One region of the Pseudomonas sp. SDO5215_S409 genome, then DNA from elsewhere that is predicted to be linked to it. Evidence: predicted binding sites of a transcription regulator. Region 1 holds the regulator's gene; each other region holds the start of a gene.
What was found. Region 1 encodes FliA, which starts transcription of late flagellar genes. Its sites were predicted from a motif close to CTAAAGTTTNNNNNNNNNNNGCCGNTAA; they were not measured.

Region 1 (7,195 bases):
CGTGGTCAACCGCGTTGCGCACCAAGTGCACCAGCGGGTCGGCCAGGGCCTCGACGAGGTTTTTGTCCAGGTCGGTTTCTTCGCCCACCAACTCCAGGTTGATCTCTTTTTTGAGCTGGCGCGCCAGGTCGCGAACCAGGCGCGGGAAGCGGCCGAAGACTTTCTTGATCGGCTGCATCCGCGTTTTCATCACGGCGGTTTGCAGGTCGGCGGTGACCACGTCCAGGTTCGACACGGCCTTTTGCATGGCCTCGTCGCTGCTGTTGAGGCCCAGGCGCACCAGGCGATTACGCACCAGCACCAGTTCGCCGACCATGTTCATGATGTCGTCCAGGCGTGCGGTGTCGACGCGCACGGTGGTTTCGGCTTCGCTGACCGGGGATTTTTCCGGGGCGGGCGCGGCCACGGCACGGGCAGGTGCCGGGGCCGGTTTTGCCGGGGCGGGCGCTGCGGGCTTGGCGACGGCGGCCGGGGCCGGTGCGGCCACGGCAGCAGTGGCAGCGGGCGCCTGGGCCACGTCAGAAAACTTGCCCTTGCCGTGCAGTTCATCCAGCAGGGCTTCGAACTCGTTATCGGTAATCAAGCCATCGTCGGCGGGCGCGGCAGCGGCCGGGGCCGCGAGGGTCGGCGCAGCGGCCACGGCGGCCACTTCCGGCAGTGCGTCGGCGGCAAACGTGCCTTTGCCGTGCAACTGGTCCAGCAGGGCTTCGAATTCGTCGTCGGTAATATCGGTGTTGGCCGGTGTCGGCACCTGGGCAGGTGCTGGCGCGGCGGCCACGGCGTCGGGGGCGAACTGCCCCTTGCCGTGCAATTGGTCCAGCAGGGACTCGAACTCAGCGTCCGTAATGTCTTCCGACGCCTGGGCCGCAGCAGGCGCCGCAGCGGGCGCCTCGGCCTGAGCCTTGACGGCGTTCAACGAGTCCAGCAGTTGTTCGAATTCGCTGTCGGTCACATCGCCCGCAGGCTCTTCCACCGGCGCGGGCGCCGCAACGGCAACAGGCGCGGGTGCGTTGTCGGCAGGTTCTGCCAGGCGCGTCAGGGCCGCCAGCAGTTGCGGGGTGGCCGCGGTGATCGGCGCACGGTCGCGCACCTCGCCAAACATGCCGTTGACCGCATCCAGTGCTTCGAGAATCACGTCCATCAATGCCGAGTCGACGTGCCGCTCACCCTTGCGCAGGATGTCGAACACGTTCTCGGCGATGTGGCAGCACTCCACCAGCTCATGGAGCTGGAGGAAGCCGGCGCCCCCTTTTACAGTGTGAAAACCGCGAAAAATGGCATTGAGCAGGTTGGCATCGTCCGGTCGGCTTTCCAGCTCGACCAGTTGTTCCGACAGCTGCTCTAAAATTTCGCCGGCCTCTACAAGGAAATCCTGAAGGATTTCTTCATCGGCGCCGAAGCTCATGTGCGTGCTCCTTAGAAGCCTAAACTGGACAGCAAATCGTCTACGTCATCTTGTCCGGATACGACGTCTTCACGTTTATCGGCATGAATCTGCGGACCTTCACCCTTGGCGAGGTGTTTTTGTGGATCTTTTTCCGAGAGGATCGCCGCGCGGTCATGTTCGATACCGGCAAAGCGGTCCACCTGGCTGGCCATCAACACCAGTTTGAGCAGGTTGCTTTCCACTTCGGTGACCAGTTGGGTCACGCGCTTGATCACCTGGCCGGTGAGGTCCTGGTAATCCTGCGCCAGCAGAATGTCGTTCAGGTTGCTCGATACCGTGCGGCTCTCCTGCTCGCTGCGGTTGAGAAAACTGTCGACCCGGCGCGCCAGCTCGCGAAACTCTTCGGCGCCCACTTCCCGGCGCATGAAGCGCCCCCAGTCCGTGCTCAGGGCCTTGGCCTCGGTGGCCATGCCATTGACCAGCGGCGTGGCGTTTTCCACCAGGTCCATGGTGCGGTTGGCCGCCGCCTCAGTCAGCCTGACCACATAGGACAGGCGCTCGGTGGCATCGGTGATCTGCGACACTTCCTCGGCCTGGGGCATGTGCGGGTCAATGTGAAAATTGACGATCGCACTGTGCAGCTCACGGGTGAGCTTGCCCACTTCCTGGTACAAGCCGCGGTCACGGGTCTGGTTGAGCTCGTGGATCAACTGCACCGCATCGCCGAACTGGCCTTTTTCAAGGCTCTGGACCAGCTCCTGAGCGTGTTTTTTCAGCGTCGACTCAAAATCGCTCTGAGATGTTTCTTTAGGCTCCATAGCTCCCCCGTGGTGGCATCAACCGTGGATGCGCTCGAAGATCTTTTCGATCTTCTCTTTCAACGCCAAGGCGGTGAAGGGCTTGACCACATAGCCGTTGACCCCGGCCTGGGCAGCTTCGATGATCTGCTCGCGCTTGGCTTCGGCGGTGACCATCAGCACAGGGAGGTTGCGCAGTTTTTCATCCGCGCGCACGTGGCGCAGCAGATCGATACCGGTCATGCCCGGCATGTTCCAGTCGGTTACCAGAAAGTCGACGCTGCCGCTGTTGAGGATCGGAATGGCGGTCAACCCGTCATCCGCCTCGATCGTGTTGGTGAACCCCAGGTCACGCAACAGGTTTTTTATGATCCGCCGCATCGTTGAAAAATCATCAACGATGAGGATTTTCATGTTCTTGTCCAATTCGACCTCCAAGCAGTCTTAAACGCGCCCAGCTGCTGGACGCGCCATTTCAATCAACAGGCGTTACACAAAAAGGACTGCCAGGGGTGCACCACGGGCCAATACCACCAAGACCTGCGCCCTGGCGGTGTCGTTCACAGTGTCCCCACACTGCGTGTCAGCGCGCTCGCCACTCACCCAAACGCCCCCGCAAGCGGGCGGCGCACTGGCTGTGCAACTGGCTTACGCGCGATTCGCTGACCCCCAGGACCTCACCGATTTCCTTGAGGTTCAGCTCTTCGTCGTAGTACAGCGCCAACACCAGCCGCTCACGCTCCGGCAGGTTGGCGATCGCCTCTGCCAGGGCGCCCTGGAAGCGTTCATCTTCCAGGTCGCGCGAAGGTTCCAGGTGAGCACTCGCGCCGTCCTCGTGCAGCCCTTCGTGTTCGCCGTCCTGCAACAGGTCGTCGAAACTGAACAAGCGGCTGCCCAAGGTATCGTTCAAAATCCCGTAGTAATCATCGAGACTCAATTGGAGTTCGGCCGCAACTTCATGATCTTTAGCGTCACGGCCGGTTTTTGCTTCAATTGCGCGAATGGCGTCACTGACCATCCGGGTATTTCGGTGCACCGAACGCGGGGCCCAGTCACCTTTACGCACCTCATCGAGCATCGCGCCGCGAATACGGATACCCGCGTACGTCTCGAAACTCGCGCCCTTGCTCGCGTCGTACTTGGTCGACACCTCCAGCAGGCCGATCATGCCGGCCTGGATCAGGTCCTCGACCTGCACACTGGCCGGCAGGCGCGCCAGCAAGTGATAGGCGATGCGCTTGACCAGCGGCGCATAGCGCTCGATCAGCTCCACCTGGCTGTCACGTGCCGACTTTTTGTAAAGGTTGTAGCCGCTCGCTGTCATAGCACCGGTCCCGCGCTCGTCTGATGCACCAATCGCTCGACGAAAAACTCCAGATGCCCCCGCGGGTTGGCGGGCAACGGCCAGGTATCGACCTTCTGGGCAATGGCCTTGAACGCCAGCGCGCATTTGGAACGAGGGAACGCTTCATAGACGGCACGCTGCTTTTGCACAGCCTTGCGCACACACTCGTCGTAGGGCACGGCGCCCACGTATTGTAAGGCGACGTCGAGGAAGCGATCCGTGACCTTGGTCAACTTGGCGAACAGGTTGCGCCCCTCTTGCGGGCTCTGGGCCATGTTGGCCAGCACGCGAAAGCGGTTCATGCCGTAGTCACGGTTAAGCAGTTTGATCAGGGCGTAGGCGTCGGTGATCGAGGTGGGTTCGTCGCACACCACCAACAGGACTTCCTGCGCGGCGCGCACGAAGCTGACCACGGACTCGCCAATGCCGGCGGCGGTGTCGATCACCAGCACGTCAAGGTTGTCGCCAATGTCGCTGAACGCCTGAATCAGGCCCGCGTGCTGGGCCGGGCTCAGGTGCACCATGCTCTGGGTGCCGGAGGCGGCGGGCACGATACGGATCCCGCCGGGGCCTTGCAGCAACACATCGCGCAGGTCGCACCGGCCCTCGATCACATCGGCCAGGGTGTGTTTGGGCGTCAGGCCCAGCAGAACGTCGACGTTCGCCAGCCCCAGGTCCGCGTCCAGCAGCATGACCCGACGGCCAAGCTCTGCCAGGGCCAGGGACAAATTCACTGACACGTTAGTTTTCCCGACGCCACCTTTGCCGCCGGTCACCGCGATCACCTGTACGGGATGCATGCTGCCCATGTTCTTTCTTTACCTTGTCTTGCTGAGACGCAGGCTACACAGGCTGGCCGCGTTAACCGCTTGCAGACCACCGATGTAGGTACATTGCACTGTATTCATATTGCCCTCAGCCGACCTGTTTGGCCGGGCTGTGGTAGAGGTCCGCGAACATGTCGGCCATCGCTTCCTCACTGGGTTCTTCCTGCATTTGTATGCTCACGGCACGGCTGACCAACTGGTGACGGCGCGGCAGATGCAAATCATCCGGGATGCGCGGCCCGTCGGTCAGGTAAGCCACCGGCAACTCATGGGCGATGGCCAGGCTCAGCACTTCGCCCAGGTTGGCGGTTTCGTCGAGTTTAGTCAGGATGCAACCGGCCAGCCCGCAGCGCTTGTAGCTGTGGTAGGCGGCGGTCAGCACCTGCTTCTGGCTGGTGGTGGCCAGCACCAGGTAATTCTTTGCCTTGATCCCGCGACCGGCCAGGCTCTCGAGCTGCATGCGCAGCGCCGGATCACTGGCTTGCAGGCCTGCGGTGTCGATCAACACCACGCGCTTGCGCAGCAGCGGGTCAAGCGCGTTGACCAGCGACTGGCCTGGGTCCAGGTGCGTAACCGGCACATTGAGGATACGGCCCAGGGTCCTGAGCTGCTCCTGGGCGCCAATGCGGTAGCTGTCCATGCTGACCAGCGCAATGTTCTGCGCGCCGTACTTGAGCACGTAGCGCGCCGCGAGCTTGGCCAGCGTGGTGGTCTTGCCCATGCCGGCGGGGCCGACCATGGCGATCACGCCGCCTTCTTCCAGGGGTTCGAGTTCCGGGGTGACGATCATGCGCGCCAGGTGCGCCAAGAGCATGCGCCAGGCTTGGCGCGGGTCGTCGATTTCGGTGGTCAGCGCCAGCAGGTCGCGTGACAACGGGCCGGACAAGCCGATGCGTTGCAAGCGGCGCCACAGGTTGGCCTGCTGCGGCTTGCTGCCTTGCAGTTGGGTCCAGGCCAGCGAACCCAGTTGCACTTCCAGCAATTCGCGCAGGCCATTGAGCTCGCTGCGCATCGAGTCCAGCGCACGCGAGTCCACAGACGGGGCCGGGGCTGGCGCGGCAGGGCGTGGTGGCTCGACAAACGTCGGCTCTACCAGCGGCTCGGCTGCAGTCAGCGGCAGGCCGGCGAACAGCTGGCGGCTGGTGCTGGCGTCGCCGTCACTGCGCAGGCTCAGTTCGGCCTGGGCCGAGACGATACGCGAGGCGGTCTTGCGCAGCTCGTCTTCGAGCTCCATGTTGGGCACGCGAGGGGCCAGGGCCGACGGCTGGTAATCAAGGGCAGCCGTCAGCTCGACACCGCCTGCAATGCGGCGGTTGCCAATAATCGCAGCGTCGGCGCCCAGCTCGTCGCGGACCAGTTTCATGGCCTGACGCATATCGGCGGCGAAAAAACGCTTCACTTGCATAACCCACTACCTCAGCCGTTGGGCCCTACTGTCGCGACGATAGTCACTTGCTTGTTGTCAGGAATTTCCTGATAAGCCAAAACGTGCAAATTCGGAATAGCCAGGCGTCCAAACCGCGACAACATCGCCCGGACCGGACCGGCCACCAGCAAGATCACCGGGTGGCCCTGCATTTCCTGGCGCTGGGCGGCATCGATCAACGAACGCTGCAGCTTTTCCGCCATGCTCGGCTCCAGCAGAACACCCTCGTCAGCGCCCTGCCCGGCCTTCTGAATACTGTTGAGCAATATTTGTTCCAACCTGGGCTCCAACGTGATCACAGGCAGCTCGGAGTCAAGCCCTACAATGCTTTGCACGATGGCGCGAGACAACCCCACCCGCACCGCTGCCACTAAAGCGGCAGTATCTTGACTCTTGGCGGCATTGTTGGCGATGGCCTCGGCAATGCTGCGAATGTCCCTTACCGGCACCTGCTCGGCCAACAGCGCCTGCAACACCTTGAGCAATTGCGAAAGTGACAGCACCCCCGGCACGAGTTCTTCGGCCAGTTTGGGCGAGGCCTTGGCCAGCAACTGCATGAGTTGCTGGACTTCTTCGTGGCCAATCAGCTCGTGGGAGTGCTTGTACAGAATCTGGTTGAGGTGCGTGGCCACCACGGTGCTGGCGTCCACCACGGTGTAGCCCAGGGACTGCGCCTGGCTGCGCTGGCTGATTTCGATCCACACCGCGTCCAGGCCAAAAGCCGGATCTTTGGCGGTGATGCCGTTAAGGCTGCCGAACACTTGGCCGGGGTTGATCGCCAGTTCGCGGTCGGGGTAAATCTCGGCTTCGGCCAGGATCACGCCCATCAGCGTCAGGCGGTAGGCGCTGGGCGCCAGGTCGAGGTTGTCGCGGATGTGCACGGTGGGCATCAAAAAGCCCAGGTCCTGGGACAGCTTCTTGCGCACGCCCTTGATCCGCGCCAGCAATTGCCCGCCCTGGTTGCGGTCCACCAGCGGAATCAGGCGGTAACCCACTTCCAGGCCGATCATGTCGATCGGGGTCACGTCATCCCAGCCCAGTTCCTTGGTTTCCTGGGCGCGGGCCGGTGAAGGCAACAGCTCTTGTTGGCGGGCGATCTCCTGCTGCGCCTGCACCTTGACCTGGTTCTGCTTCTTCCAGAACAGGTACGCCCCACCCGCGGCCAGCGCGGCCATGCTCAGGAAGGAGACGTGCGGCATGCCGGGCACCAGCCCCATCACCGCCATCAGTCCGGCCGCCACGGCCAGGGCCTTGGGCGACGCAAACATCTGCCGGTTGATCTGCTTGCCCATGTCTTCGGAGCCCGAAGCACGGGTCACCATGATTGCCGCCGCTGTAGATAACAACAGTGATGGCAATTGCGCCACTAAACCGTCACCGATGGTCAACAGGGCGTATACCTTGCCCGCATCG
Region 2 (7,195 bases), on a different contig from region 1:
GTGGGCGTGTCGTGCAGGGTCAGGCTGACGGGGCCGCCGACGGGGGCCGGAACCTCGGTGGACACCGGGTGTTTTTCGTCCAGCCAGGCCAACAGCCCGCCGTCGAGGTAGTGGTAGTTCGGATGGCCGATCACATCGAGCATCCAGATAAAGCGCCCGGCCCAACCGCCGCCTTCGTCGTCGTACACCACGTAGGTGGCGTCGGCGGTATGGCCCAGTTCGCCGAACAGCCTTTGCAGCTCAGCCTTGCCCGGCAACAGGCCCGGCGCCGGTGGCTGGCCCAGTTGGGTGCGCTTGGGGTCGACGAAGCGGGCGCCACGGATATGCCCTTCGGCATACCGCGCAGCGCTGGTCAGGTCCACCAGAATCAGGTGTTCGGCATCAAGGCGACTCAGCAGGTCGCGGGGCTCGATAACCAGCGGCAAGCCAGAGAAGTCAGGCATGTGAAGCCTCCTGGGCATAAAAATGGGGCGCTAAGGGAGGGCGATTGTAGCGCAAGCGTCAGGCGCTGCGGTTGGTAAAGCTGTGCAGGGCTTTTTCGATGCACTGGGCGGTTTTGCCGAAGGCTTGCACGGTGGTTTCCGAGAACGGCCCGCCGCCCTGGTCGACAATCGCGAGCATCACCACCCGGCCATTGGCGCTCAGCGAGCGTAACAGCAGGTGCTCGCCATTGAACAGGCGGCGCAGCAGCGGCGGCAGCAGCGGGGCGAATTGGGCGTGGTTGTCGGGCGTCAGGCGCACTTGGGCGGTCTTTTGCAGCAGGCGTTGCAGCAGCGTGCTGTGCGTGACGTCCAGGCTCAGGTGATCGGCTTCCTTGGGCAGGCCAGCCGCCTGATGGGCACGCAAGGTGCTCTGGGCTTTGTCTGTCATCAGCAACAGAACCCGTTGCATGCCGCACGCCACCAGGGCTTCCCGGGCGCAGGTGGTCAGGTGCATGGCGTTGGCAAAACGGCTTGGTTCCACCAGCAACTCAGTGCAGCGGCGACGCCAGAGGGCCAGGGATTCGGCGGTAGGCGGCGGTGCTGGCAACAAACCGTGATGCACCCGTTGCACATGCCACGGCCAGATCAGCGACAGGGCCGGGTGCCAGAGGTCGGGCAACAGGTTGTTGCGGGCGCTGGTCACCGCTTGTTGGTGAGCCTGTTGCTGCACATCGGCCAGCGGCTGTTGCAGGTACAGCGCGGTGAGGTACTGCCAGCGCTGGGTGTGCGGGCACGTCCAGGACTCCTGCGCCGCCAGCGCCATGCCGTTGGCCAGTAAAACCGTATTGGCCGGTTGATTCAGCCAGCGGCGCAGTGACGGGTCGGCGTCCAGCAACTGTTGCTGGCGCAGCGGTGCGTCTTCGCGGGCGATGTGCAGCGCCTTGACCAGCAGACGCTGTTCGGTAAGCAGCAGCGTATAGCCCTGGGACACCCAGATCGGCAGGCGCCACGCCTCGGTCAGCCCAAGGCACAGGTCCAGCAGGCGCACGCCAAAGAGTTCCTGTTCCACTGTGTGTGCAGGCTGGCCTTTGTGGATGACCCGCAGTTCCCATGCTTCCAGCAATTTGGGGTAGGCGATCGCCATTGGCCATAGTGGCGACAGGAACAACAGGCTGCCCCAATGAATGTCTTGCCACAGCCGTGCCAGGCGGCTGGCGAACAGGCCGTTGGCTTGTTGCGAGGCGTGCTGGCTGATCAACTGCAATTGGCGCAACGCCGCCGGGATCTCATGGGCGGGCACCGAAGGCAGGCGCGCCAGCAACTCCTGGGTACGTTTGAGGCCCAGGCGGTTGATTGCCACTTCAAGGTTTTCGGCGGGTTCGGCCAGGCTGCCATGCGTATGGTGGTTGGCTTCGCGCATCACGCTGAGCGCCAGCGCCGGGCTGTTTTGCATCAGTTCTGCAATATCGCGCAACGAACTGCGGTTGTCGGCGATCGCCTTGCACACCCGATCGTGACTAGTCTTGGGAACAGGCAACAGCACCGCATCCAGGCACTTTATCCAGGCAGCTAGGTCGGCAGGTTTTTGAGTCGGGGCTTTGGTTTCTTTGGCCATGATTGGGGCGCGATCATCACTTGCGGTCAACACGCCCGGAGCGGGCCGAACTGGCTTTTCGCCGTAACGGGCTATAGTCTGGCGCAGATTTGCCGATAAGTAGAAGAAGAGTTTTTAGAACTTCCGAATATGTCCATGAACCCGACGGCGTAAGTACCCCTCTCCTATGGCTAAAATTATCGGCATCATCGTCGTCATCGCCAGCGTGCTCGGCGGCTACGTCCTGTCCCACGGTAAAATTGCGGCGCTGATCCAGCCCTTTGAAGTGCTGATTATCGGCGGCGCAGCCTTTGGTGCATTCCTGCAGGCCAACCCCGGCTACATGACGATGCACGTGATCAAAAAGTCGCTGGGCATGTTCAGCTCGCGCTTCTCCCACACCTTCTACCTGGAAGTGCTGGGCCTGATCTACGAGATCCTCAACAAGAGCCGCCGCGAAGGCATGATGGCCATTGAGGGCGACATCGAAGACGCCGCCGCCAGCCCGATTTTCGCCAAATACCCGGCCGTGCTCAAAGACGAGCGCATGACCGCTTACATCTGCGATTACTTGCGCATCATGTCGTCCGGCAACATGGCTCCCCATGAGCTGGAAGGCCTGTTCGACATGGAGCTGTTCAGCCTCAAGGAAGAGCTGGAGCACCCGTCCCACGCCGTGACCGGCATTGCTGACGGCATGCCCGGCTTCGGTATTGTGGCGGCCGTACTCGGTATTGTCGTGACCATGGCATCCCTGGGCGAAGGCGACCAGAAGGCTATCGGTATGCACGTGGGTGCGGCGCTGGTGGGGACCTTCTTCGGTATTCTCGCGGCCTACGGCTTTTTTGGTCCGCTGGCGACGTCCTTGTCTCACGATGCCAAGGAAGAGTTGAACATTTACGAAGCGATCAAGGCATCGTTGGTGGCTTCTGCTTCCGGGATGCCGCCGTCGCTGGCGGTCGAGTTCGGGCGCAAGGTCTTGTACCCCAAGCACCGTCCAAGCTTCGTCGAGCTGGAACAAGCGGTTCGCGGTCGCTAAGCCATGGAAAACAACCAGCCGATCATCATCAAGCGCGTCAAGCGCTTTGCTGCGGGGCATCATGGCGGCGCCTGGAAAATCGCCTTCGCCGACTTTGCGACGGCGATGATGGCGTTCTTCCTGGTGCTGTGGCTGATGTCCACGGCCACGCCTGAGCAGAAAATCGCCATCGCCGGTTACTTCAAAGACCCCATTGGGTTTTCCGAAAGCGGCACCCCGTTCGTGATCGACCTGGGCGGCTCGCCACAACTGGCGCCCGAGCGCACCATCAACCCGGAAATCAAGACCGAGTCGCCGCCGACCAATATCCCCATCGAGCGCGAAACCGTCGAGAGCATGGCTGAACAGGTCGAGCAGGAGCGCCTTGAGCTGCTCATGCAGGAGCTGCAAACCAAGGTCGACGATAACCCGCAGTTGCAGAAGTTCAAGGACCAGATCCAGTTCCAGATCACGCCGGACGGCCTGCGCATCCAGATCATGGACGCGGCGAACCGCCCGATGTTCGACTCTGGCAGCGCGCGCCTCAAGCCGTACTTCGAGGACATCCTGCTGGCCATGTCCGACACCATCAAGGCGGTGCCGAACAAGATCAGCGTGAGCGGCCACACCGATGCCAAGCCCTATGCCGGGCAAGGTGACTTCGGCAACTGGGAACTCTCGGCCAACCGCGCCAACGCCGCCCGTCGGGTGCTGGTGGCCGGGGGTTACCCGGACCCGCAAGTGGCGCGGGTGGTGGGCTTTGCCTCTTCGCAATTGTTTGACATCAAAGACCCGTTCAACCCGGTCAACCGCCGTATCGACATCGTGGTACTGACCAAAAAAGCCCAGCGGGCGATTGAAGGCGAACAGGGCGCGGTAACGCCGCAACCCACTCAGGGCGACGGCGCGCCGGGCGAAGTCCCGGTTGACCCAAATGCGCTGCCCCCGGAGCAAGAACCACTGCCGGCGCATGAACTGCGCCAGAAGCTGAACCTGTTTGATGACGGCGCAGTGAAGGACCCGACGCAGCCCGCGACGGGTTCATAAAGCCGATTCAACAAGGCCGCGATTATCGCGGCCTTGTTGTAGGGATCGACTAGTAACTACTGTCCGGCAAGCTCGCAATAATCGACCGGTAGCTGTTCATCCGCTGCTGCTGCACCCGGCCATCTTCCAGCGCCTTGAGCAGGGCGCACCCCGGTTCGCGGTCATGCTTGCAGTCGCGAAAGCGGCAGGTGCCGATCAGGTCGTTGAACTCGATAAAGCCCGCCTCGACATCGGCGCGGCTGACGTGGCCCAGGCCGAATTCGCGAATCCCCGGGGAGTCGATCAACTCGCCGCCGCCTGGGAAGTGGAACAGACGCGCGGTGGTGGTGGTGTGGGTGCCTTGGCCGGACAGCTCCGACAGCGGCCCCACGCGGGTTTCGACCTCGGGCAGCAGGCTGTTGACCAGCGACGACTTGCCCACGCCCGACTGGCCCACGAACACGCTGATGCGCCCGTCCAGCTGTTCCTGCAACTGTTGCATGCCGTTGCCGTGGTGCGCAGACACCTCCAGCACCGGGTAACCCAGTTGCCGGTACACCGCCAGCAGCGCGTTGAGCGCCGGGGCGTTTTGCTCGTCGATCAGGTCGAACTTGTTCAGCAGCAGTAGCGGGCGGATGCCTGCGTGTTCGGCCGCGACCAGGTAGCGGTCGATCAGGTTGGCGTGGGGCTCGGGCAGTGGCGCGAACACGATGACGATCATGTCGACGTTGGCCGCCACTGGCTTGAGTTGGCCCCGGCTGTCGGGACGGCGCAGTTCGGTGGTGCGCGGCAGCTGGGCGACGATCACGCCGATGCCCTGGTTGCCAGCGCGCCACACCACTTGGTCGCCGGTCACCAGGGCAGGCAGGTTGGCGCGCAGGTGGCAGCGCGACACTGTGCCGTCCTGGGCCTCGACTTCCACCTGCACACCGAAATGCGCGATCACCAGGCCCGTTTGTTCGGGGCCCAGGTCGCCGCCTTCCAGTGCTTCCACGGCGGAAGATTCACGCTTGGCGGCGCGAGCGGCGCGTTCGCCCTGAATCTTTTCGATGCGCCAGTTTTGGCGACGGTTGAGCTGGCGTTTGGCCATGGGTGTTCCGTGTCGATAATGCAAAGGTTAGGTAAAACGGTCGCGAGTCTAGCACGCCCTGCCTGCTAAACTGCGCAGCTACGCCAAGGTGCCAAGAGAATCCAACCATGCAAAACCCACAGAACCTGATCTGGATCGATCTGGAAATGACCGGTCTGAACCCCGACACCGACGTCATCATCGAGATGGCTACCATTGTCACCGACAGCAACCTCAACACCCTGGCCGAAGGCCCGGTGATTGCTATCCACCACAGTGACGAAGTGCTGGCGCGCATGGACGAGTGGAACACCCGCACCCACGGCAACTCCGGCCTGACCCAGCGCGTGCGTGAAAGCCGCGTGAGCATGGCCGAGGCCGAGGCCCAGACCCTCGCCTTTCTGGAGCACTGGGTGCCCAAGGGCAAGTCGCCGATCTGTGGCAACAGCATCTGCCAGGACCGACGCTTCCTCTATACCCACATGAAGGCACTGGAAAGCTACTTCCATTACCGCAACCTGGACGTGTCCACCTTGAAGGAACTGGCCGCACGCTGGGCGCCGGAGGTCAAGGACAGCTTCCACAAGGGCAGCACGCACCTGGCGCTGGATGACATTCGCGAGTCGATTGCCGAGCTGCAGCATTACCGCAAGCATTTCATCAAGGCATAAGGGCGGGGCGGGCACCCCTTTTGGTGCCATCACTCAATGAGTAGACTGCGCGCCTCTTTGCAAGGATCGCCATCATGCTGCTGATGCTCTACCTCATCGCCATCACCGCCGAAGCCATGACCGGTGCGTTGTCTGCCGGGCGGCGCGGCATGGACTGGTTTGGCGTGGTGCTGATCGCCTGCGTGACGGCGCTGGGCGGTGGTTCGGTGCGGGACGTGTTGCTGGGGCATTACCCGCTGACATGGGTCAAGCACCCCGAATACCTGGTGCTCACCTCGATTGCGGCGCTGGTGACGATCTTTATCGCGCCGCTGATGCGTCACCTGCGCTCGGTGTTTCTGGCGCTCGACGCCGTGGGCCTGGTGGCGTTTACCCTGATCGGCAGCATGACCGCGCTGGAAATGGGCCATGGCATGCTGGTGGCGTCGGTCAGCGGGGTGATCACCGGGGTATTTGGCGGCATTTTGCGGGATATTTTCTGCAACGATATCCCGCTGATCTTTCGCCGGGAGCTGTACGCCAGCGTTTCGTTCCTCGCCGCCTGGTTCTACATGCTGTGCCTTTACCTGGCACTACCCAGCGAGCAAGCGATTTTGCTGACACTGTTCAGCGGTTTTCTCCTGCGGCTGCTGGCGATCCGGTTTCACTGGGAAATGCCCAAGTTCGTCTACAACGACGACGTGCACTGACGTTCGGCGTGCTGCTTGAGCGCCCATTCCACATGCTCGCGGACCAGCTCTGAGGGGTAGTCGCGGCGCGCCTTCAAGGCTTCCAGCACCGGAATGCTTGAAGGCGCATTGCCCAAGCCCACCGCCAGGTTGCGCAGCCAGCGTTCGTAGCCCGCGCGGCGCAGCGGCGAGCCTTCGGTGCTGCCAAGGAATGTGTCCTCGTCCCACATGAACAGCTCGGCCAGTTCAGCGTTATCCAGATTGTGCCGGGGCTTGAAGTCGCCCTCTGCCGAGGTGCGGGCAAAGCGGTTCCAGGGGCATACGATCTGACAGTCATCGCAGCCAAACACCCGGTTGCCGATCAGCGGGCGCAGGTCCTCGGGAATCGCATTCTTGAGCTCGATGGTCAGGTAGGAAATACAGCGCCTGGCGTCGAGCACGTAGGGCCCGACGAAGGCATTGGTCGGGCACACGTCGAGGCAGGCGGTGCAACGGCCGCAATGCTCGGTGACGTGAGGGGCGTCTACCGGCAGGGGCAGGTCTACAAACAGCTCGCTCAGGAAGAAATAGCTGCCGGCCTTGCGGTTGAGCACCAGGGTATTTTTGCCGATCCAGCCGAGCCCGGCCTGTTCGGCGATGGCTTTTTCCAGAACGGGCGCGCTGTCGACAAACGCACGAAAACCGAAGGGGCCGATGTGTGCCTGAATGCGATCGGCCAGTTGCTGTA
Region 3 (7,195 bases), on a different contig from region 1:
AAAGCTGCAAGTCCGTCACCCCATAACAAACAGCCAACACCGCTATCAGGAGCAATACCATGTCACGCAGCCTCTGGACTCGTTTCAAGCTACAGATCATCGTCACCCTCGCCGCCAGCCTGTTGCTGGGCGGTTGTGCCAACACCGGCAGCTCCATGGCCGGCAGCGGCAGCGCCGACCCGCGCCTGACCCAGGGCAGCGACGCGCAGTTCTTCAGCAAGTCCGGCTACCAGGCCTGTGCGGTGGGCGCAGGTATCGGCATCCTCGGGTGCGCGCTGTCCAACAGCAACAACAAGGCGGTGTGCGCCGTGGCGGCCGGTATCGCCTCGTGCGGCGTAGCCATGGGCGCCAACTACTACCTGGACCAGCGCCGCAGCGAGTACTCCAACACCACGCAGCGCCTGTCCAAAATGAACAGTGACGTGCAGCAAGACACCCAGAACGTCGTTGCCCGGACCGCCACCGCCCAGCAAGTGATCAACGACGATCAACTGCGCCTGGCCCAGATCAAGCAAGCCATGGCCAGCCAGCAGCTCAACAAGGCCAAGGCGCAGAACGACATCGCCGAGATCGACCGCAACATCGCCATCATGCGCAAGGACCTGGGCAACATGCGCACCAAGGTCACCGAGTACACCAAAGTGGCCCAGCAAGAGCGCGTGGACGGCGCCACCGGCGACGACATCAAGCAGGTCGACATCAACATCCTGAAGATGAACGAGAAAGTCGCGGCCCTGCAAAAGGAAGTCGACGGCCTGTACACCCAACGCTCCGCAATCACCCTGGGCTAAGCACGTGACCATGACCTTTGTTAAACACGGGCTGGCCCTCGCGGCCATCCTGGCCCTGGCCGGTTGCGCCACCGCCCCCGGCGAGTGCGACGCGACCAACCGCGATGCCAGCATGCTCACCAAGATGAACTGCGACTACTCCGGTGGCTACAGCGACCAGGTCAAGCAGAAGGAAGCGGCCCTGACCGCCTCGCGCGAAGAAAACGCGATGTTCCGCCAGGTCTACGACAACATCACGGCGCAGCAAGCCGCGACCCGGGCAGACCTGGTCGGCCAGCAACAGGCGCAGGCGCAGTTAAACCAGTCGCTGGGCCAACTGCTGAGCACGCTGAAAAAACGCCGCGCCAACCGCAGCGATGTGCAGCAGCAGATCGCCGGCCTTGAGCAGCAGCTCAAGGCCAACCAGGCGCAGGCGGCCACCCAGAACGCCACCCCGGCACAACTGCTGGCCAAGCAAGAACAGTTGAAGACCTTGCAGAAAAAGGTCAACCAGCTGCAGTTCAGCCTGGGCTACGAAGAGTAAGCCCGGCGTTTCACCCTTTGCAGGCATCGTGCGCGATGCCTGCCCTCTTTTTCAGGAATCGCTTTCATGCAACGGGTCATCAGGGATGTGCACGCCACCACGGACACTGCAGACGCACTGCAAGACACCGTCGCGCTGATCCAGAAACACCTGCCGCCGGTGGCCGCCAGCCTGTTTGCGATTCCCCGCACGGGCGCCGACGGCACACTGGAATGGTGGACGGGCCTGGGTGGCCAGCCGACGCCCTACGCCGACCTGGACAGCGACCGCCAACGCCGCCTGCTGCACACCTACGAGCAGCGCCAGAGCGCCCTCATCCACTTGGCCGACGAGTTGAAAAAGCGCGACCAGGCCGACGCCGCGCGCCGCTTGGAAACGCTGATCGGCGAGCCGATCCTGAGCGACCTCTACAGCCTCAATGGCGAGCCCTTGGTGATCCGCTGGAACACCCCGCGCCCGCCCAAGCCGCTGCCGCCGCCGGTCATTGCGCCTGCTGCGCTGGCCCCGGTAGCGGCGGCCGCAGGGGTGCCCCGGGCCTGGCGCTGGGCGGCGCTGCTGCTGGGCCTGTTGTTGCTGTTATTGCTGCTGTTGGCGCTGTGGTGGTGGCTGTGGCGCCCGGTGCCGGTGGTCGAGCCCATGGCACCGGCGGCGGTGGTTGAGCCGGCCGTGGTTGCCGAGCCGCCTGCGCCTGCGCCTGAACCCGTGGCAGAACCTGAGCCCGAGCCTGAGCCGGTGCCCGAACCTGAGCCTGCGCCACCGCCGCCGGTGGTCAAGGCGCCGCCGCCAACGCTGGACAACTACGCCTGCCGCAAAGGCGCGGCCAAAGTCGAGACGCCGCAGTTTGTGGTGGTGCTCGACACCTCGGGGTCGATGATGCTGAATATCAACGCGGTAAAGGCCGATGAGGACTGGTTCTTTGGCAGCCCCGCCAGCCGCTTCCTGGACGAAGACCGCGCGCAACGCATCTTCCAGCCGCCCACCCGCATGGACATCGCCAACGACTCCTTTGGCGGCATGCTCAAGGCCCTGGACCCCAAGATCGACACACGCCTGATCACCTTTGCCGGTTGCGGCAGCACCCCGGACCACGGTGTCTTCAAATTCGGCGACCGCCCACGCCTCATGGCGGGCCTGCGCGGCCTCACCCCCAACGACGGCACCCCGCTGGCCGCCAGCCTGGAAAAGGCTGCCAGCACCGTGGACGGGCGCACGCGTGACGCCATGATCGTGATGTTTATCGACGGCGAAGACGGCTGCGACCGCGACGCCTGCGCCGTCTCCCGCACAATCGCCAAGAACCAGCCACGGCTGCGGGTCAACGTCGTCAACATCGGCGCAGGCGGCGCCTCACGTTGCATCGCCGAAAACACCGGCGGGCGCACCTATGCCAGCAACAACGCGACCGAGCTGGCCAAGGCGATGAAACTGGCCACCCGAGAGGTGGCCAGCAACGCCGACTGCAAGTAAGCGAACGATCAGCGGAAGCGGTCGACTTCCTGGCGCAGTCCGGCGGCCAGGGTTTCCAGCTCTTTGGCGGTGATGGCCAGGTTCGACACCACTTCGCGCTGTTCGCTGTTGGCCAGGGCAATGCTTTGCAAGTTGCTGCTGAGCACGTTGGCAGTGCTGCTCTGTTCCTGGGTAGCGGTAGTAATGGCGGCAAATTGCTCGCCCGCCGAGCGGCTTTGCTCGTCGATGCGCGCCAGGGCCGAGGCCACGTCGGCGTTGCGCGACAGGCCTTCCTGCATCAGGGCGTTGCCCTGTTCCATGGTGTGGATGGCGTTGCCGGTTTCTTGCTGGATGCTCTGGATCATCGAAGAAATTTCGTCCGTGGCCTGACGGGTGCGCGACGCCAGGTTGCGCACTTCGTCGGCCACCACCGCAAAGCCGCGCCCTTGCTCGCCCGCCCGGGCCGCCTCGATCGCGGCGTTGAGGGCCAGCAGGTTGGTCTGCTCGGCAATCGAGGTGATGACCCCCACGATCCCGCCGATTTCCTGCGAGCGCTGGTCCAGGGTGTTGATCACCGCTGCCGTGCTGTTCAGGGCGCTGGCAATGTGTTCCAGCGAGGACGAGGCGTCTTGCATCGAGTTGCGACCGATCTGCGTCTGGCGCGCGTTGTCCTGGGCCAGGCGCTCGGTGCTGCCCATGTTGTCGGCGATGTTCAGCGAGGTGGCGCTGAACTCTTCCACCGCACCGGCCATGCTGGTGATTTCGCCGGACTGTTGCTCCATGCCTTCATACGCCCCGCCCGACAAACCAGACAACGCCTGGGCGCGGCTGTTGACGTCTTCGGCCGCCTTGCGGATGTGCGACACCATGGTCGACAGCGCCTCACCCATCTGGTTGAAACTGCGCGCCAGTTGGCCGATTTCATCGTGGCTGGACACGTTCAGGCGCGCGCTCAAATCGCCAGCGCCCAAGGATTCGGCCTGGCGTACCAGGTCACCCAGGGGCTGCAATTTGCTGCGCAGCAGCCACACCGCGGCGGCCACGGCCAGCAGCATCGCCAGCAGGCTGCCAACCACCAGGCGCGTGCCCACGGTCCAGGTCACGGCGCGAATCTCGGCTGTGGGCATGCTTGCCACCACCGACCACGGGCCGCCGTCGAACGGCACCGCCAGGCTGTAGACGTCCTGGTTGCCGTCGCTCCAGAAGCGGCCTTTACCCGGCGCTTTCGCCAGGTCCAGCATCACCGCGATCGCCGCATCCGGCGCCTGCACGCCGGCTGGCGGCACCAGCCAGTGCTTTTGCTCGTCGAGCAGCGCCAGCGAGCCGGTCTGGCCGATGCGAAAGCGCTTGAGGTTGTTGAACTGCGCGGCTTGCGCGTCGGTGTAGTCGAAGCCGATAAACAGCACGGCGATGACATTTCCGCTCGCATCGCGTACGGGGCTGTACTGGGTCATGTAGGAACGGTCGAACAACACCGCACGACCGATGTACGCCTGACCGGCGAGCACCCGCGCATACGCCGGGCCCTGGCGGTCGAGCACGGTGCCAATGGCGCGGTTGCCGTCCTGCTTGGTCAGGGAGGTGCTGACGCGGATAAAGTCATCGCCGCTGCGCACGAACACCGTGGCCACGCCGCCGGACATCTGCTTGAACTCGTCGACGTCGGCAAAGTTGTTGTTGAGCAACTCGGTGCCCAAATACAGGCTGGGGGTTTGCACACCGGCCACCGTCACCGGCTGGTCGGCGCGCACGCTCAGGCCTACGCCGAAGCGTTTTTCGAACAGCCCGCTCAAGCGCCGGGTACTCTCGCGCAGGGTGCTGTGAAAGGTGTTGAGCTGGTCGGCCAGCAAGCGGGCTTCGCTGGCCAGGTGTTCTTCGCGGATATCCAGGTTGGCGGCATCCAGCGTGCGCAGGGCAAACACGGTGCTGCCGCTGATGACCACGACCAGTATGAGGGCCAGGGCCAGGCCCAGTTGAGAGGCGATCCGAGCGCGAGGTTGAGACATGACAGCTCCTGGCCGAGGCCAGGATCATCCTGATCTCATAGCGCAGCTCGGCAAATTATCTAAAGGGGGCACGTTGAGCCGCTAAACGGGGGGGTTGTCGGCTCTGACACAATTACTTCGGCGGGCCGGGTCAATACTTGAGCGCTTCACCCGGATATCGCACACACGGCGGCCCGCAGGCTTAACCCAGCCGCTCGACCACGGGCAATTGCATGGCCTGCACCTCACCCTGCAGAAAGTCCGCCAGCCTGCGCAGGCGCTCACCGCCGGGCCGGGTTTTGGGCCACACCAGGTAGTAGTTCTCGCCACTGGCCACGGCGGTGGGCCAGGGCAGGCTCAAGCGCCCTTGGGCCACGTCTTCGGCCACCATCAACAGGTCGCCCATGGACACGCCGTAGCCCCGGGCCGCGGCGATCATGCCCAGCTCCAGTGTGTCGAACACCTGGCCGCCCTTGAGCGACACTTGCGGCGAAAGGCCCATGCGTTCGAGCCAGTAGCGCCAGTCGCGCCGGTCGGGCGTGGGGTGCAGCAGCTCGGCACTGGCCAGCCGGGCCGCGTCCCACGGGCCGTCGTCAAGCAGGTTGGGCGCGCCCACCGGGATGAGCAGTTCGGGGAACAGGTAGCTGGCCTCCCAGTCCGGCGGGAAGTGGCCGTGGCTCAGCAGCACGGCGCAGTCGAACGGCTCCTGGTTGAAGTCCACTTGGTCCACGCTCATCCAGGCGCTGGTCAGTTGCACTTCATTGCCCGGCTGCAAGTGGCGGAACCGGCTCAGCCGCGCCAGCAGCCAGCGCATGGTCAGGGTCGAGGGTGCCTTCATGCGCAAAATGTCGTCGTCGCGGCTCAAGGTCTGGCAGGCACGCTCCAGGGCCGCAAACGCCTCGCGCACGCCGGGCAGCAACAGGCGCGCGGCCTCGGTGAGTTGCAGGGTGCGGCCACTGCGCTGAAACAAACGACAGGCAAAATGCTCTTCCAGGGTACGAATGTGCCGGCTCACCGCGCTTTGGGTGATGGACAACTCTTCTGCCGCCCGGGTGAAGGAGTGATGCCGGGACGCGGCTTCAAACGCCCGCAAGGCGTAAAGCGGAGGAAGACGACGAGGCATAGGGAAAGCTCCGACAGCGCAGTGGGCAAACCCTAACAGAATCGGTCACGCATGAGTTTTAATCATGCGAATGATCGTATTTTTCCCTTTGTGCAAAGCGCCAAGAGCGCCGAGAATCGACCCTTCCCCCCTCCCGTGACTTTTTTGAGACTGATGATCATGCAGCATCCGGCGCGTACCGAACTCTGGGCCATTCTGCGGCTGTCAGGGCCGTTGATTGCCTCACAGTTGGCCCACATGCTGATGGTGCTGACTGACACCATCATGATGGCCCGCCTGAGCCCCGAAGCCCTGGCCGGTGGCACGCTGGGCGCGGCGAGCTACACGTTCGTGTCGATTTTCTGCATCGGCGTGATCGCTTCGGTGGGCACCCTGGTGTCCATTCGCCAGGGCGCCGGCGACATCGAAGGCGCCACCCGCCTGACCCAGGCTGGGCTCTGGCTGGCGTGGCTGCTGGCGCTGGTGGGCGGCCTGTTTCTGTGGAACCTCAAACCCTTGCTGCTGCTGTTCGGCCAGACCCCGTCCAACGTGGCGTTCGCCGTGCAATTTCTGTCGATCTTGCCGTTCGCGCTGCCGGGCTACCTGTCATTCATGGCCCTGCGCGGGTTCACCAGTGCCATCGGCAAGGCCACGCCGGTGGTGGTGATTGCCACGGGCGGCACGGTGCTCAACTACGTACTCAACGATGCGTTGATCAAAGGCGCGTTCGGCCTGCCCCAGCTGGGCCTGACCGGTATCGGGCTGGTCACGGCCATCGTCGCCACCGGCATGGCATTGAGCATGATGTGGTACATCCGCCAAAGCCGCGCCTATGACGCCTACCCGCTGCGCAAAGGCCTGGCGCGGCTGAACCTTCAGTACCTGCGTGAGCTGTGGCGGTTGGGCCTGCCGATTGGCGGCACTTATGCGGTGGAGCTCGGGCTGTTTTACTTTGCAGCGCTGTGTGTCGGCACCTTGGGCACCACAAAACTGGCGTCGCACCAGGTGGCGTTGCAGATTGTGTCGGTGGCGTTCATGGTGCCCGCGGGCCTGTCGTATGCCGTCACCATGCGCATCGGCCAGCACTACGGGGCCGGGCAACTGCTGTCGGCGCGCCTGGCCGGGCGGGTCGGCATCGGCTTTGGCGCCGCGATCATGCTTGTCTTTGCGCTGGCGCTGCTGCTGTTCTCTCGCCAGTTTGTGGGCCTGTTGATAGACGTCAACAACCCGGCCTTTGTCGACGTGGTCACCCTGGCGGTCAGCCTGCTGGCGGTCGCGGCGTGGTTTGAATTGTTCGACGGCGTGCAGACCATCGCCATGGGTTGCATCCGCGGCCTGCAGGACGCCA

Region 2: the regulator FliA is predicted to act here: its motif matches at 2,109-2,136, upstream of motA (flagellar motor stator protein MotA).
Region 3: the regulator FliA is predicted to act here: its motif matches at 4,881-4,908, upstream of ACW9H9_RS08490 (methyl-accepting chemotaxis protein).

What each region holds. Positions count from the first base shown of each region.
Region 1 covers NZ_JBSVWN010000014.1:7,395-14,589, forward strand. Annotated here, with positions in the region: gene ACW9H9_RS10080 (chemotaxis protein CheA) at 1-1,405, opposite strand, end outside; gene ACW9H9_RS10085 (protein phosphatase CheZ) at 1,417-2,205, opposite strand; gene ACW9H9_RS10090 (chemotaxis response regulator CheY) at 2,224-2,598, opposite strand; gene fliA (RNA polymerase sigma factor FliA) at 2,768-3,508, opposite strand; gene fleN (flagellar synthesis regulator FleN) at 3,505-4,338, opposite strand; gene flhF (flagellar biosynthesis protein FlhF) at 4,445-5,761, opposite strand; gene flhA (flagellar biosynthesis protein FlhA) at 5,773-7,195, opposite strand, start outside.
Region 2 covers NZ_JBSVWN010000004.1:173,390-180,584, forward strand. Annotated here, with positions in the region: gene ACW9H9_RS03575 (rhodanese-like domain-containing protein) at 1-443, opposite strand, end outside; gene ACW9H9_RS03580 (HDOD domain-containing protein) at 502-2,037, opposite strand; gene motA (flagellar motor stator protein MotA) at 2,204-3,055, shown strand; gene motB (flagellar motor protein MotB) at 3,059-4,081, shown strand; gene rsgA (small ribosomal subunit biogenesis GTPase RsgA) at 4,131-5,150, opposite strand; gene orn (oligoribonuclease) at 5,258-5,800, shown strand; gene ACW9H9_RS03605 (trimeric intracellular cation channel family protein) at 5,872-6,489, shown strand; gene queG (tRNA epoxyqueuosine(34) reductase QueG) at 6,468-7,195, opposite strand, start outside.
Region 3 covers NZ_JBSVWN010000011.1:22,830-30,024, forward strand. Annotated here, with positions in the region: gene ACW9H9_RS08470 (SUMF1/EgtB/PvdO family nonheme iron enzyme) at 1-26, shown strand, start outside; gene ACW9H9_RS08475 (hypothetical protein) at 60-791, shown strand; gene ACW9H9_RS08480 (hypothetical protein) at 802-1,314, shown strand; gene ACW9H9_RS08485 (hypothetical protein) at 1,381-2,781, shown strand; gene ACW9H9_RS08490 (methyl-accepting chemotaxis protein) at 2,790-4,766, opposite strand; gene ACW9H9_RS08495 (LysR substrate-binding domain-containing protein) at 4,948-5,868, opposite strand; gene ACW9H9_RS08500 (NorM family multidrug efflux MATE transporter) at 6,022-7,195, shown strand, end outside.